One region of the Terribacillus jepli genome, then DNA from elsewhere that is predicted to be linked to it. Evidence: predicted binding sites of a transcription regulator. Region 1 holds the regulator's gene; the other holds the start of a gene.

Region 1 (7,429 bases):
TTGCCAGCCGTATGCTTTGAAGCGGTCTTCCACATTCTCAGAGAAACTGTGATGAAGATCGCCATCGAGCGAGATATCATTTGAATCATACAGGACGATCAGCTTGTCCAAGCCAAGATGGCCCGCAAGTGATGCTGTCTCATGGGAAATACCTTCCATCAAGTCACCATCACCGCAAATGGCATATGTGTAGTGATCCACAACCGGGAAGCCCTCTTTATTATACTTCGCTGCAAGATGCGCTTCAGCCATTGCCATACCGGTAGCCATCGCGATACCTTGTCCCAGCGGACCAGTTGTTGCCTCGACACCATCCGTATGATGGACTTCCGGATGACCTGGTGTACGGGAGCCGAATTGACGGAATGATTTCAAATCATCGATGGATACTTTGTATCCAGATAAATGCAAGAGGGAATACAAGAGCATGGAACCATGTCCGGCAGACAAAACGAAACGATCCCGGTTGAACCAGTGGGAATTCTTCGGATTGTGAGCCATGAAATCGGTGAAAAGCGTATACGCCATCGGTGCAGCACCCATCGGCATACCTGGATGGCCGGAATTAGCTGCTTCGATTGCATCGATCGATAACGTACGAATTGTATTGATTGAAAGCAATTCTGTTGTCTGAACCATGTGAACATCCCTTTCATCTAGCAAATTATGTACTCTTGTTCATCCTATACCGAAATGCTCTGATAGACAAGGATTTATACATAGAAAAAGAAGGGAATGGCTGAGCATGAAGCCAGCCTCCCCTTCTTATTTATCGTCCCGCATTTTCTTCACTTTATCCGGTGTAACATCGTTTCCTTCCGGATCGATGATCGTCATCGTCTTGAATTGGTTCTTGAACGAAGAGCGGACATTCTTCAAATATTCCTGTCTAAGTTCCTTCTGCTCTTTCTGTTCGCCAAGGCTAAGTCCTTCTGTTTTCGCTTTATGTGCCAACGCGTTGATGCGCGCCAATTTTTCTTTGGATATCATTTGTGTATGCTCCTTTAAGCATTAAAGTTCATACACACTATGTTACCTGCTGATGTCCTCCGATTCAAGCGAAAGATATTCCTGATACCTCCTATGTACGGTTGCCTTCGATACACGGAACCCCATACCGCGAAGAACAGAGCTGATTTCCTGGAAAGTGAGCTTGTTGTTTCGCAGCCTGACCACCTCTTGGATCGGAAAGTCAATCCTCTCCCTGCCCGGTGCCGCCTGCTGGTTGCTCAAATTCTTACTCGGATCATAGCCCGCTTCAATCGCCCGTCTCATGCCCCGTTTTATCTTCATATTATGAATTTTCCTCTGGTACTCCTCGACAATACCGACAATCTGGAGCACCATACCATCCGATTCAGAAAGCTGGAATTCGCCATGCTGACTCAACGTATAGACTTTGACCTCAAGCTTTTGCAGGTGATGGAATAATGCAATTTTGGTATTCCCTCTGCCGAGTCTTGTTTCATCCTGGATAAGAAGGCAATCTGCTTCACCTGCTGTAAATAGATCCAGCATGCGAAAGATACCCGGCCGTTCGATTTCATAACCGCTCTGTCTCTCTTCTACGATATCGATGACCTCTATGTCGGAAGAAGCAGCAAGACTCATGAGCTCTTCACGCTGTCGCTCAATGGAACTTGCCTGCTCGTCCTTTTCTGTACTGACTCTGCAATAGATGACTGCTTTCATTGATGTACCCTCTCACTTCAGCTAATTAGACACTCATAATGAGTGTAAAGTATAAGAAGAAAAGCGTGAAGCCGAAAAGCACATAATAGAATAGATCTGATTTCGCTAGTTTTTTGAACATGGTAGACCCCTCCGCGTTTTAAGAACGTGCGTTCTCTTTGTTAATTCCATTATATACGAACATAGGTTCTAGTCAAGGCTTTTTTTCGAACGGATGTTTGTATATTGAAATCTGTCATGGTATACTGTATGTAATAAAAATATATGCACGGGGTGTTCGATACATGATGAAACTATCGAAAAGACAGGAAGCGATTCTAGCATACATAAAGGAACAGGTACTCGATAAAGGCTACCCGCCATCCGTCAGGGAAATTGGGGAGGCAGTCGGCCTGGCATCCAGCTCCACGGTACATGGCCATCTTTCCAGACTGGAGAAAAAAGGGCTGATTCGGCGCGACCCTACCAAACCGCGTGCCATCGAGGTCCTATCATTAGATAACGAAGAACAGACTGAAATCCCCCGCGGCGAGGCAAATTATGCGCCGGTCATCGGGAAAGTGACGGCAGGTATTCCAATCACCGCCGTAGAGAATATCGAAGAATACGTACCGGTACCAAGCCATCTGGTCGGTCCGGATGACAATATTTTCGTTCTAGTCATTGTCGGGGAGAGTATGATCGAAGCCGGCATTCTGGATGGGGACATGGTCATCGTCAAACAACAGCAGACAGCTCAAAACGGTGAAATCGTCGTAGCGATGACAGAGGACAATGAAGCGACGGTGAAGCGGTTCTTCAAGGAAGAGAACCAGATCCGCCTGCAGCCGGAGAACAGTACGATGGAACCTATCATCCTGGATAATGTTAGCATTCTTGGAAAAGTAATCGGTTTATATCGATCCATTCAATAAAAAATCGGCATCTGCCGATTTTTTTTCATAGAATTTACACACTTTCCGCCTTCTTTCGACACATTTTTTGGGTATATTAGAATATGCTTTTACCAAAAGCTAGAAAGCGGGTGGAATCGTGAAGCTATTTTACAAGCTTGTGTGCAAAATACGAGGCCGTCATAAGATTGATAGTGTTACTGATTCATGCAAATGCGGATATACTAGGAGTTACCGCAGGGAACAACACAGTATGGACGATTATTATCTTAAAGAACGTTAAGTACAGTGAGGAAATAAGAGCTTGCCTATGCGGCAAGCTCCTCTTTTGAATGATGGGTTTCTTTTTTAGTTTCTTGCGTTAAGCAAGGCAAACTTATCAATCCGTTATTAAATGATCAATCTTGGCTGGGTTCTTTCTTTTCCTGAATTCACCCGCAGCCATACCGACTGCTTTCCGAAAAACTTTATTAAAATAATTTGCGTTTGAATACCCTACCCTATCAGCAATCTCTGTGATGGATAATCTTGTTGTCATAAGCAAATCAACCGCTTTTTGAACCCTTATTTTAGTGAGATATTTGATTGGTGTTGTATCAAGCTGCTCTTGAAAATGCTTGACTAAGTAATATTTGGAATAACCTGATACTGCAGCGATATCACTCAATGTAAGGGGCTCAGCATAATGTGACTGCATATAAGATAAGGTTTTTGTAATTTGATCAGAAAGATCTTTCTTATGATTTTCCATGTCTCTTACAAATCGATAACACTCCATGATATATTCATAAGCGCTGGCGGATGCTAGATAACTATCTGTAATTTTATTCTCGATCGTATCCTGGTATATTCCCAACAATAGCTGAATCAGTTTTGATTCTGGAGAAATTTTCAGGACGGGACCGTTATTTTCTAAGATATAACGCCAGCATTCCATTGCTTTGCGGCCAACCAAGGTAATGAAGATGAATTCCCATCCATCACTGTCCTTTGGGAGATAATAACGATGCTCACTCGGAATTTCAACAAGAAATGCTTCCCCTGCTTTTAACGAATAACATTTCCCATCAATCTCAAGATTTCCCGTGCCTGATAACGTGTACTGAAATACATACGTGCCAATATCCTGTCTTTTCAATCCATCCCAATCATAGCTCATATCCGGGCTTTTTTTATCTCTGCCGAGCAAGAAAATGTTTGCTGTTTCGTCCATTCCCGCATCCTGAAAATGAAAGCCATAGACACCATAACCTTCTATCTTATCTCTTTGACTTGTATGGATGATTATCTCCCCCTTAACCTTCAGTTTATATCAGCGTACACAAAAAAACGACCGGTATAACAATTGGTCGCTTTTTCAACTCCATCTCCACTATTACTTAACCTTTGACACTTCCAGCTGCTAATCCTTCAATGAAGAAACGCTGCAAGAGCAAAAACAAGATGACCATCGGCAAAGATGCAACGAGTGCTGCCGCACCGACAAGGCCCAACTGGCTTGTATTTTGACCAAAGAAACTGGAAAGTGCAACCGTCAGCGTATGCATATCGGAATCCTGCAGGAAGAAAATCGCGAACTGGTAATCATTCCAGATGTATACGCAAGACAAAATCAGTACGGTCGCCGTGATTGGCTTCAATAACGGAAATACTACCCGGAAGAATACACCAATCGTGCTCGCCCCATCCATCCTGGCTGCTTCTTCTAATTCTTTCGGTATCGTCGAACGGATAAAACCCGCATACAAGAAAATGGTCAATGGCAAGAAAGCCGCGACATTGTTCAATATGGCAACAAGTCGTGTATTCATCAAGCCAGCGTCCACGACAAGCTGATACAAAGGGACAAGCGCAGTAAGCGGCGGGATCACCATTACTGCCACAAATAGCATATAAACATATTTGTTCAGTTTTGTCTGGCGTCTTGCCAAGGCATATGCAGCAAGAGAACCGAAAATGATCAGCATTGCCGCTGCAGCTATTGTGATGATGAATGTATTCATGAACGCAGTTGACAAATTGGCTTCTTCCCAGGCAAGTGTGAAGTTCTCCAGGCTGAAGTAATCCGGGAGCAGCCATTTCGAAGAAAAATCACCTGCACGCTTCAGGGACGTCGTTATTAAAATATAGTAAGGAACCACATGACAAAGTGTGATGAGCAATGCCACACCAGTTGAAAGCCATTTTGCCCGCTTTGATATCTGGTTCATCACGCTTCAACCTCTTTTCGTTTAAAGTAGATTAGGGCTGCCATGCTCAGAACAAGTATGATGACTGCCATCAAAACCCCTTGTGTAGCCGCATAACCCGCATCCTGACGGGCAAAGTAAAGGGAATACATGAATGTGGACATCGATTGGGATGCATTGCCTGGTCCCCCATTCGTCAAGGAAACGATGACATCGAATAGTTTCAAACCACCGATGATATTGATGACGATGTTGATTGTGATTGCCGGCATCAGCAGCGGGAGCGTAATATTCTTGAATTTGGACCAACTCGATGCGCCATCGATATTAGCTGCTTCATAATAATCTTTTGAGATACTTTGTAAACCGGCAAGATAGATTATCATGGCAACACCGACAAATTGAAATGTATTGACGAAAACGATGATAAAAGGATTCAAATCAGGATTACCCAGTGCATTCACCGGCTCCATTCCGAGCCACGAAATAATATCATTCAGAGCACCACCCTGATAAGCGAAGAAAAAGTACCAAATGTAGCCCATCACGATCGGACTGATAATGACAGGCAGATAAATGATTGTCCGAGTCAGGGATCTGATTTTTAAAGTTTGATTCAGCAATAAGGCGTATCCGAGCCCGATGATATTCTGCAAAATGGTGCTGCCGATACCGTATAGCAGCGTATTTTTCACAACTAGCCAAGTGTCGGGATCTTCAAACATGCGCTTGTACTGCTCAAACCCAACATAATCGTACATTTGGGAAAAGCCATTCCAATTGGTCAGGGAAATACGGATGCCATCGAAAAATGGATAGATAATAAAAAGAAAGACTAACAGGACACTCGGAAGATACATCCACCAAAGGGATGATTCCCTCCGTCGTTTCGTCAACCTCTTTGGTTCTGCGTCCGATGATAGCATTTTGGCCATTATCATCATCTCCTCTTATTTAAACAGAAGGAGCAAAAAAGCTCCTCCTGAGTTGCCATTGATTCATTTTACTAAGCGCTCATATTCTTCACTCATCTTCTCGGACACTTGCTTAGGCGACATAGCTCCAGATACGAGCTCCTGGCCTGTCGCTCCCATTGGATCCCACATTCCGCTTGGCAGATAAGCTCGATCAAAATACGGCTCGATCCGGGTTCCTTCATATTGCGAATAAAAATCCGCAAAATAATTCTCTGCATCCACATTGGTCAAGGCATCCGGGAGCGAGGTACCTTCTGCAAATTTCTTCGCTACATCCGGCTGGGCAATATATGCAATGAATTTCTTGGCTTCTTCCTTGTGCTCTGAATTCTTCGAAACAGCCAAAGTGAACCGCTCCCCGCCAATCCAGCTCGGCTGATCATCCTCATAGATTGCCGGCACTGGCATCGTACCGATCTGCACCTCTGGATTGAGCGCTGTGACTTCACGTCCGATTGATCCGCTCATCATTGTAAAAGCCACCTTGTTTTGGGCCAGCAGCTCTGCAGCCTGTGTAGTTTGTGCGGTGACAGCATCTTTATTGAGAAGCTCTTTATCATTCATTTCCTTCAGCTTTTCCGGTAAAAAGGTATAGGAAGACCAGTCGAACGATCCATCGAGCAATGCATCACCATGACTGTTTGACGGTGACGTGATCAATAGCGGTGTGGCAAACTGATCAAAATATTGCCCGAATTGGCTTTTGTCCGATCCCCCTAGCCAAAAAGGTATTACCTCTCCCTTGCTCTTTTCTTTTATCGTCTCCAGGGCTTTCATGAATCCATCAAATGTTTCCGGCGGCTCCACTCCGTATTCATCAAGAACGTTCTTATTGTATGTCAGCCCATCCAGTGCTTGATTGATAGGAAAAGCATGCAGTTTTCCGGAATCGTCCGTCAAAAGGCTCTTCATCGCTTCATCCAAGTTGGCTGTCCACTCCATGTCACTTAAATCCACGGTATATTCCGCGTAACGGGTTTTAGCCCAGCCATGTGTATCAAATAAATCCGGCATGTCATTAGCCGCCATTTTCACCCGCGCCATCTCTTCATATCCATCGGTTGGATAGCTATCTTCAATATCTATATCGGGATTTTCTTCTTCAAAATCCGCAACGATTTCTTTGAAAATCTTTTGATCTTCCTGATTGGTTGCTGTTGACATGAGCGTCAGCTTGACTTCTCCATCTCCGCTTGCACTATTTCCACAAGCAGCAAGCAAAAAGATGGCAGATATAGAAAGTGCAATGAGTACCATTCTTTTTTTCATGATATCCCTCGCCTTTTGTTTTTAATGACAGCTGGGCACTGCTTTCCACGCAAATGGTTAAGCGCTTACATTTTATTTAGAGAAAACGCCAGACTTTCAATTGCTCAAAGTCTGACTGTTCCTTTTTCTGAAATATAAGCCGGAAGCATATCACCATGTGCTTCGATCAATTCATCGCACATGCTGATGATATCATCCATGGAGAGTTCAGCGGCTGTATGCGGATCAAGCAAGGCCGCTTGATAAATTTTTTCCTTTGATTTCGTCATTGCTGCTTCAATGGTCAATAGCTGCGTATTGATATTTGAACGATTCAAAGCTGCCAGCTGTTCCGGCAGCTCTCCCATATATGCCGGAGCAATGCCGTTTCGATTTGCGATACATGGTACTTCAACAACAGCATTACGAG
Region 2 (7,429 bases), on a different contig from region 1:
ACGTGAATCCAGGATATATGAAAATATCCGTCCACCCACTTGCTGCGACGAATTTTCCATCATTGTCACGTGCGATCGTTTCCAATGTACGTGTGGAGGTCGTCCCGACAGAAATGATCCGTCCCCCGGCTTCACGGATCCGAGTCAGCTGATTTGCCGTTTCCTGCGACATTTGATAAAACTCGGAATGCATCTCATGTTCTTCAATCGATTCCACACTGACGGGACGGAAAGTTCCCAATCCAACATGAAGTGTGATGAATGCAATCTCTACACCTTTTTCCTGAAGACCCGCAAGCAATTCTTTCGTGAAATGCAATCCAGCTGTCGGAGCGGCTGCAGAGCCTTTTTCCTTGGCATAAACAGTCTGATAGCGCTCTTGGTCGGGAAGCTGTTCTTTGATATATGGAGGCAGCGGCATTTCACCAAGCTGCTCTAACACTTCATAGAAAATACCATCATAACGGAACTCGATGATTCGTCCGCCATGCTCCAGCAACTCCGTACAAACAGCTGTCAGTTTGCCATCACCAAAGGAAAGCTCGGTACCGACTTTAACTTTCTTGGCCGGTTTGACCAAAACTTCCCAGCTGTCCCCTTCCACTTGCTTGAGCAAGAGGATCTCCACTTTGGCCTGCGTGTCTTTTTTGATGCCATACAACCGCGCGGGCAATACACGTGTATCGTTGAGGACAAGACAGTCCCCAGGGTTGAGATAGTCACCGATATCGGCAAAATGACGGTGCTCCATAGTACCCGCTTCCTTATTCAATACAAGCAGCCTTGACGCTGTCCGATCTTGAAGCGGCGTCTGGGCGATCAGTTCTTCTGGTAAATGAAAATCATAATCCTGTATATCCATACCTGTTAACTCCTAGTCTGTATCAGCGAAATTTGTTGAATAGGAACATGATTAGCGACAGTACGATACTTACGACAATCGATGTGACGATCGGAAAGTAGACTGTCGTGTTCCCTTTCTTAAAGACGATATCTCCCGGCAGTCTGCCAATGAGCGACATGATGATGCCGATCACTATACATACAACGCCTATAAGAATAAAGATTTTTCCCATGCCGGTCAAGTGCTTGGCACCTCCCGGTTGAAATGGGCATAAGCGAGCGGGGTGACAACCCGGCCGCGCGGTGTGCGCTGGATGAACCCGATCTGCAAGAGATATGGCTCGTACACATCTTCTATCGTCTGGGATTCCTCTCCGATCGTCGCACTGATCGTATCGAGCCCGACCGGTCCACCGCGGAAATGGTCCATGATGGTCGTCAAGAGCTTATGATCGATGTGATCAAGACCTTTTTCATCTACCTGCAGCTGATTGAGTGCTGCATGAGTTGTATCCTGTGTAATGCGGTCTTCTCCTTTGACCTGGGAAATATCGCGGACCCGCTTCAGCAGGCGGTTGGCAATCCGCGGCGTTCCCCTCGAACGCAATGCGACCTCTATGGCAGCGGACGGTTCGATCTCAACATCGAAAATAAGGGCTGTCCGTTCCACGATGCTTGCCAAATCTTCCGTATTATAAAATTCAAGGCGGCTCAGCACGCCAAAGCGATCCCTTAAAGGAGCAGATAATAAGCCAGCGCGCGTTGTGGCGCCAACCAATGTGAACGGAGGTAAATCCAAACGGACACTGCGGGCACTTGGTCCAGTCCCGATGACAATGTCCAGGCAGAAATCCTCCATGGCCGGGTACAGTATTTCTTCGACCGCACGCGGCAGACGGTGGATTTCATCGATGAACAGCACATCTCCTGCTTCCAGAGAACTCAGTATCGCTGCCAAATCTCCGGCTTTCTCGATCGCCGGTCCGCTTGTCGCCCGAAACGAAACACCCATCTCATTGGCGATGATCGAAGCCATTGTCGTCTTCCCTAAACCAGGAGGTCCGTAAAGCAATACATGGTCAAGCGGCTCATCCCGCATCTTCGCAGCCTCGATGAAAATCGCCAGGTTCTCCTTTGCCTTATGCTGGCCGATGTATTGTTTCAATGTGCTCGGGCGCAAACTGAGCTCGATCACTTCGTCTTCCTGCTTCAATTCATTCGTAATCATGCGATCTTCCATCTTCGTACTCCTTTATTTCTTTTGACTTAACAAAGCCAAGCCTTTCTTGATCAAGTAGTCGGCACTGTCACTGTCTTCCTTTTTAAGCTGCGGCAAAATAGCCTTGATCTCGCGTTCCTGATAACCAAGTGCCCGCATCGCATCTTCTGCATCCTCCAGAGCAATGCGTTTCTTTGCTGTATTGCTTTGTGTTCCTGCAGATGCCTCGATTGCTGTGAGCGAAACCATATAGACCAGCTTGCCCTTCAGATCGAGTATCATCTGACGCGCTGTCTTCTTACCGACACCTTGGAAGCTTGTCAGGAATTTATCATCTTCTCTCTCAATGGCAGCCACGAACTCCTCGACATTGACACCAGCAAGAATCTGCAAGGCATTCTTAGGTCCTATACCTGATACCCCGAGCAGTTTTTGAAATAAGAATTTGTCCTCTGTATTTTTAAACCCGAATAAAGTCTGGGCGTCCTCTCGTACATAATGATATGTATGGACAAGTGCCTCCTTTCCTTCTTCCATTTGGAATTGAAAAGGATTCGGGCAAATGACTTCATATCCTACACCATGTGCTTCCACAAGCACTGCTTCATCTGTAATTCCAGTAATCTTGCCTTTGACATACGCTATCATGCTGCTTCTCTCCTACCTGAATCAATAACTTCTTCCTAGTTTACCACACAAGCGTATGTTCGTATAAGATTAAAGGCGAAAAACAAGAAAAGGACCCCTCCTTTTCAGGAAAGATCCTATTAGCTTGGCAGTGCTTCTATATCATTTTTGGAACGGAATGTTTCCAGGACATCTTCATAGACTTCTTTGGATTGAATCCTGATCCCTTCTTTCAGCTGTTGGGCTTGATGGCTTTCCAATTTGCCCTTATTTATCTGGTAAAAAGACTGGACGGCCTGCTGATCGATCGGACGGCCTTCGAAAATCGTCAGCTTTCCTTTATAAATTCCAAAATAGCCATTCTTCTTCAAAGCCGGTGAGATATCCATCACTTCCTGTTTAAACACAACTTGTCCTTCTGTCTGTGAAACAAGCTGCCAGTCATGGTAGGTGGACCAGAAATCTTCCATCGCATAGATTTTCTCTCTATGGGTCACCACTGTCTGCTTGCCATCAATATATTGACGCTGTAATACGACCTTCACTTCCACCGGATCCGCTGCTTGTACTGTCATGATTGGAACGATTAAAAGGAAAAGCATGCAAAAGACTAAGAAACGCCTCATGACCTCCCACTCCTATTCCATTTCTTTTCCTTCATTTTTTCCTATTGACAGTTCTTTATCCGATTTTTTTCAAAAAAAATTCATTTGACCCACACTTTTTAGGTTTTGCTTTCGATTATATGTGGTAATGGATTAGAAAGTTATAGACAAAGGCGGGATAAAAGTGAGGAACGATGCGCAGCAAAAGTACCTTCACTATGTGGAAGCGAAAAGCGAAGCAAATATGGCGAGCGTTTTCTCAGAAGAAAAAGCGACCCTGATACTTAGAAATCACATACAACACGCCGGATTGTCCAAAGCAGAAGTTCTTGCAATGGAAGATAAGTATCGCCAGGATATGCATCGTATTTTTGAGGAACATGGTATATTATAAATGAAAGCCCCTTCAACGGAAAAAGGGGCTTTTTTTATGTTATTTATTATCCTGTTCATCTCCCGGCAGATCTTGGGCAGGAGAAGGCTCATAGAAGTCGGAAAGCGGTGGCTGTACACCGTAAGGATCTCTGTACTCAGGCTGCACTTGTGGATACTGTGATACTGCAAAAGGTATATCCGGGCCGCAACAGGAGCGCATTGGTGTTTGCGGATAAGGATATGGCATTGCTTGATTTGTCAGTATAGGGGCTTGGTGATTGCCATCGTAGCGGGAGCCAAAAGGTGCCCCCGTCTGCTGGCCCCCTTGCATTTGCTGACCTGGCTGACCTCCCTGCATCCAGTCTCCTTGATGCTGCTGGCCTGGCTGACCTCCTTGCATCCAGTCTCCTTGATACTGCTGGCCTCCCTGCATCCAGTTTCCTTGATACTGCTGACCTGGCTGGCCTCCTTGCATCCAGTCTCCTTGATACTGCTGGCCTGGCTGGCCTCCTTGCATCCAGTCTCCTTGATACTGCTGGCCTGGCTGGCCTCCTTGCATCCAGTCTCCCTGATACTGCTGGCCTGGCTGGCCTCCTTGCATCCAGTCTCCCTGATGCTGCTGGCCTGACTGGCCTCCTTGCATCGGCATGTTTCCATATGGAGACTGCGGTAAAAGCCAACTTCCATTCATCGGCTGCTGATAGGATGGGTGGCCTTGCATTTGCTGACCGTGTCCCCAACCCGTGCTTGGCTGTGTCGACGGCTGCGTAGGAAGTGCTCCTGCATAACCTTGATTTTGCTGCGTAGTCGGATATGCGCCGCCATCTTGACCTGGCATGGAAATCTGCGGCATCTGAGGCATGATAGGATATGGGGCAGCAGACATATCATCCTCCTGGATTGCTGGTGTGTCATGGAATGTTGGAGCTGGTGTTTGCTGCCCTGTATTCGCTTGGGTCCCAGTTCCTGCTTCAGAGCGGATAACCGCTTCTTTTTCTATTGCTTTTGTTGTCGTCGGTATTTTCAACTTCATACCTGGTACTGCCAATTCCGGCTCACGAATATGCCTGTTCATTTCCCGCAATTCATCAAAGCTGACACCATATTTACTTGCGATACTCCACATCGTGTCGCCTTTTTGCACAATATGAATCTTCAAATCTGAAACTCCCCTTTCATGAACTCACGCATTACTCCATCATCTTATGCATCAAATTCCAAAAGGTTGAAATAGAAAAAGCCGACACGTCATAAATTTGCGCCGGCTTTTTCCTTATATTGGTGAATCGGATAGCTTCCGAGTACCGTAAGATCGCAGCCTAATGCTGCAAGTTCTTGCTGGACTCCTTGAAACAGAATATCTTCCGCTTCACAAGACACATCCATGATGAAGAAATAATTACCCAATCCTGTTTTCATCGGTCTGGATTCGATCTTCGACATATTGATCTTCCGCCACGCAAAAGCTGCCAATACTTGGTGCAGGGCTCCTGCATAATCGTGCGGAAGGGTGACGTATAATGACGTTTTTCTCTGGTCCCCGGAACCTATTGTCAGCGGGATATTGGTCTTTTGTTTTGCCAAGACGAAAAAACGTGTATGATTGTTCGCATAATCATGGATATCTTCTTGCAATATAGTCAGACCGAATTCCTTGGCAGCTAGTTCATTGCCGATTGCTGCAGCAGGCTCCTCCATTGCAGCAACCATCTCCGCTGCGGTACCCGTTGAAGATGTTGCATGGGTAGTTGCTTGCGGAAGCTGCGTATGCAAGAATTGATGACATTGCGCAATTGCATGACTATGGGAATACACCGCTTCTATGTCATGTAACGCAAGCTTCTTATTCGTCAACAAATGCTGCCGAATCGGAATGACAATTTCCCCGATAATTGGCAGTTTTACTTGGTGAATCAAATAGTCCATCGTAATCGGGACTGTACCTTCGATTGTATTTTCGACTGGAACGACACAATAATCCATTTCCCCATTCGCCACAGCATCCATGCATTGCGGAATCGTCGCATAGCTGTATGCTTCTTCATCAGGGAACAAAGCATCGACTGCCATTTTCGTAAACGTTCCCTTTGGTCCTAGATAACTGATCTTCATCTTCATCTGCTCCCTTGCCTAAGCTTCCGAACTCAAAATCTCCACTTTATCTACATACTCCAATGCACGAAGTTCATCCAGCAATGACTGGATATCGGCATGCATGCCAGACGTATTCAATGATATGGTCACATTGGCTCTTCCTTGCAAGGGAATCGTCTGGTGAATCGTCAGGATATTCCCACCTGATCTGGCTACGATGGCCAATAACTCCGAAAGCGTACCTGTCCGGTCCTCCAAATGGAAGAAGAGCGTGATCATCCGCTGCTTCACCATGGCCCGGAACGGAAACACTGCATCCCTATATTTATAGAACACACTGCGGGAAAGGTCGACTTGCTGCACGGCATCGAAAACTGAAGCAACCTTATTGCGCTCCAGCAGTTCCTTCGCCTGCAGTGTCTTTTTCATCGATTCCGGCAGTACATCACTGCGTACGAGATAAAATTGTTCTTCCTTCTCTGCCATGCTCTCCCCACCTTGGCTCACACTGAATCAATCGATAAATTCGAATTCATATTCCAATAGACGGATTACATCGCCATCTTTGGCTCCGCGCTTACGCAATGCTTCATCCACGCCCATAGCACGCATCTGTCTGGCAAAACGTCTTGCCGCTTCATCTCGATTGAAGTCCGTCATCTTAAACAGCTTTTCAATCGGTTCCCCATATAAGACATAAGCTCCATCCGGATCTCGTGTGATTTCGAACGGCTTCTCCGATTCCTCGAAACGATAGACGACACGTTCTGTCTGATCCTCTACCGGTTTTTCGATTTTCGGAATCTCGTCCAGTTTGTCTGCGATGGCATACAGGACATCCTGAAGTCCATCACGGGTAATGGCAGATATCGGGAACACTTCGATTCCTTCGGGGATTTTCTCCTTGAAAACAACCAAATTCTCTTCCGCTTCCGGAATATCCATCTTATTGGCGATGATGATCTGTGGGCGTGATGGCAGATCCTCATTATATTCTTCGAGTTCTTTATTGATGGTCACATAATCATCATACGGATCCCGCCCTTCTGTCGATGCCATGTCAATCACATGAACGATGACACGAGTCCGCTCGACGTGACGCAGGAACTGGTGACCAAGGCCAATTCCTTCATGCGCGCCTTCAATCAATCCTGGTAAGTCAGCCAATACAAAGCTGCGCTGATCTTTCGTTTCCACAACACCCAGATTCGGTGCAAGTGTCGTGAAATGATAATCGGCTATTTTGGGCTTGGCCGCACTCACGACAGATATGAAGGTCGATTTCCCTACACTTGGGAAGCCGACTAGTCCAACATCGGCAATCAATTTCAGCTCGATCTGCAAATTACGCTCCACACCTGGTTCACCATTTTCCGCAAAGTCAGGAGCAGGGTTGCGCGGCGTGGCAAAGCGTGAATTCCCGCGGCCTCCGCGGCCTCCTTTTGCGATGACGGCTTCCTGTCCTTGTTTCGTCAAATCTGCAATCAATTCCCCACTGTCTTCATCACGAACGAGCGTCCCCGGTGGTACAGGCAGGATGAGCGGTTCTGCATTTTTACCATGCTGGCCTTTACTCATCCCATTTTCACCGCGTTTTGCTTTAAAATGACGCTGATAACGGAAGTCCATCAACGTGTTCAATCCTTCGTCGACCTTGAAGATGACA

Evidence for each region. The regulator LexA, encoded in region 1, represses DNA repair genes until DNA is damaged. The targets are predictions, from matches to a motif close to CGAACATATGTTCG.
Region 2: a site for LexA is predicted at 2,759-2,772, ahead of ruvA (Holliday junction branch migration protein RuvA). Genes of this name have one in related genera too.

The regions. Positions count from the first base shown of each region.
Region 1 covers NZ_JBFEGH010000004.1:241,623-249,051, forward strand. Annotated here, with positions in the region: gene tkt (transketolase) at 1-639, opposite strand, end outside; gene AB1K91_RS07005 (DUF896 domain-containing protein) at 766-990, opposite strand; gene AB1K91_RS07010 (YneB family resolvase-like protein) at 1,033-1,692, opposite strand; gene lexA (transcriptional repressor LexA) at 1,977-2,606, shown strand; gene AB1K91_RS07020 (helix-turn-helix domain-containing protein) at 2,965-3,798, opposite strand; gene AB1K91_RS07025 (carbohydrate ABC transporter permease) at 3,965-4,795, opposite strand; gene AB1K91_RS07030 (carbohydrate ABC transporter permease) at 4,795-5,700, opposite strand; gene AB1K91_RS07035 (ABC transporter substrate-binding protein) at 5,773-7,020, opposite strand; gene AB1K91_RS07040 (alpha-glucosidase/alpha-galactosidase) at 7,125-7,429, opposite strand, start outside.
Region 2 covers NZ_JBFEGH010000012.1:96,374-103,802, forward strand. Annotated here, with positions in the region: gene queA (tRNA preQ1(34) S-adenosylmethionine ribosyltransferase-isomerase QueA) at 1-862, opposite strand, end outside; gene AB1K91_RS13915 (DUF2905 domain-containing protein) at 885-1,076, opposite strand; gene ruvB (Holliday junction branch migration DNA helicase RuvB) at 1,082-2,083, opposite strand; gene ruvA (Holliday junction branch migration protein RuvA) at 2,096-2,710, opposite strand; gene AB1K91_RS13930 (BofC C-terminal domain-containing protein) at 2,830-3,315, opposite strand; gene AB1K91_RS13935 (hypothetical protein) at 3,479-3,688, shown strand; gene safA (SafA/ExsA family spore coat assembly protein) at 3,728-4,828, opposite strand; gene pheA (prephenate dehydratase) at 4,918-5,787, opposite strand; gene AB1K91_RS13950 (ACT domain-containing protein) at 5,800-6,249, opposite strand; gene obgE (GTPase ObgE) at 6,277-7,429, opposite strand, start outside.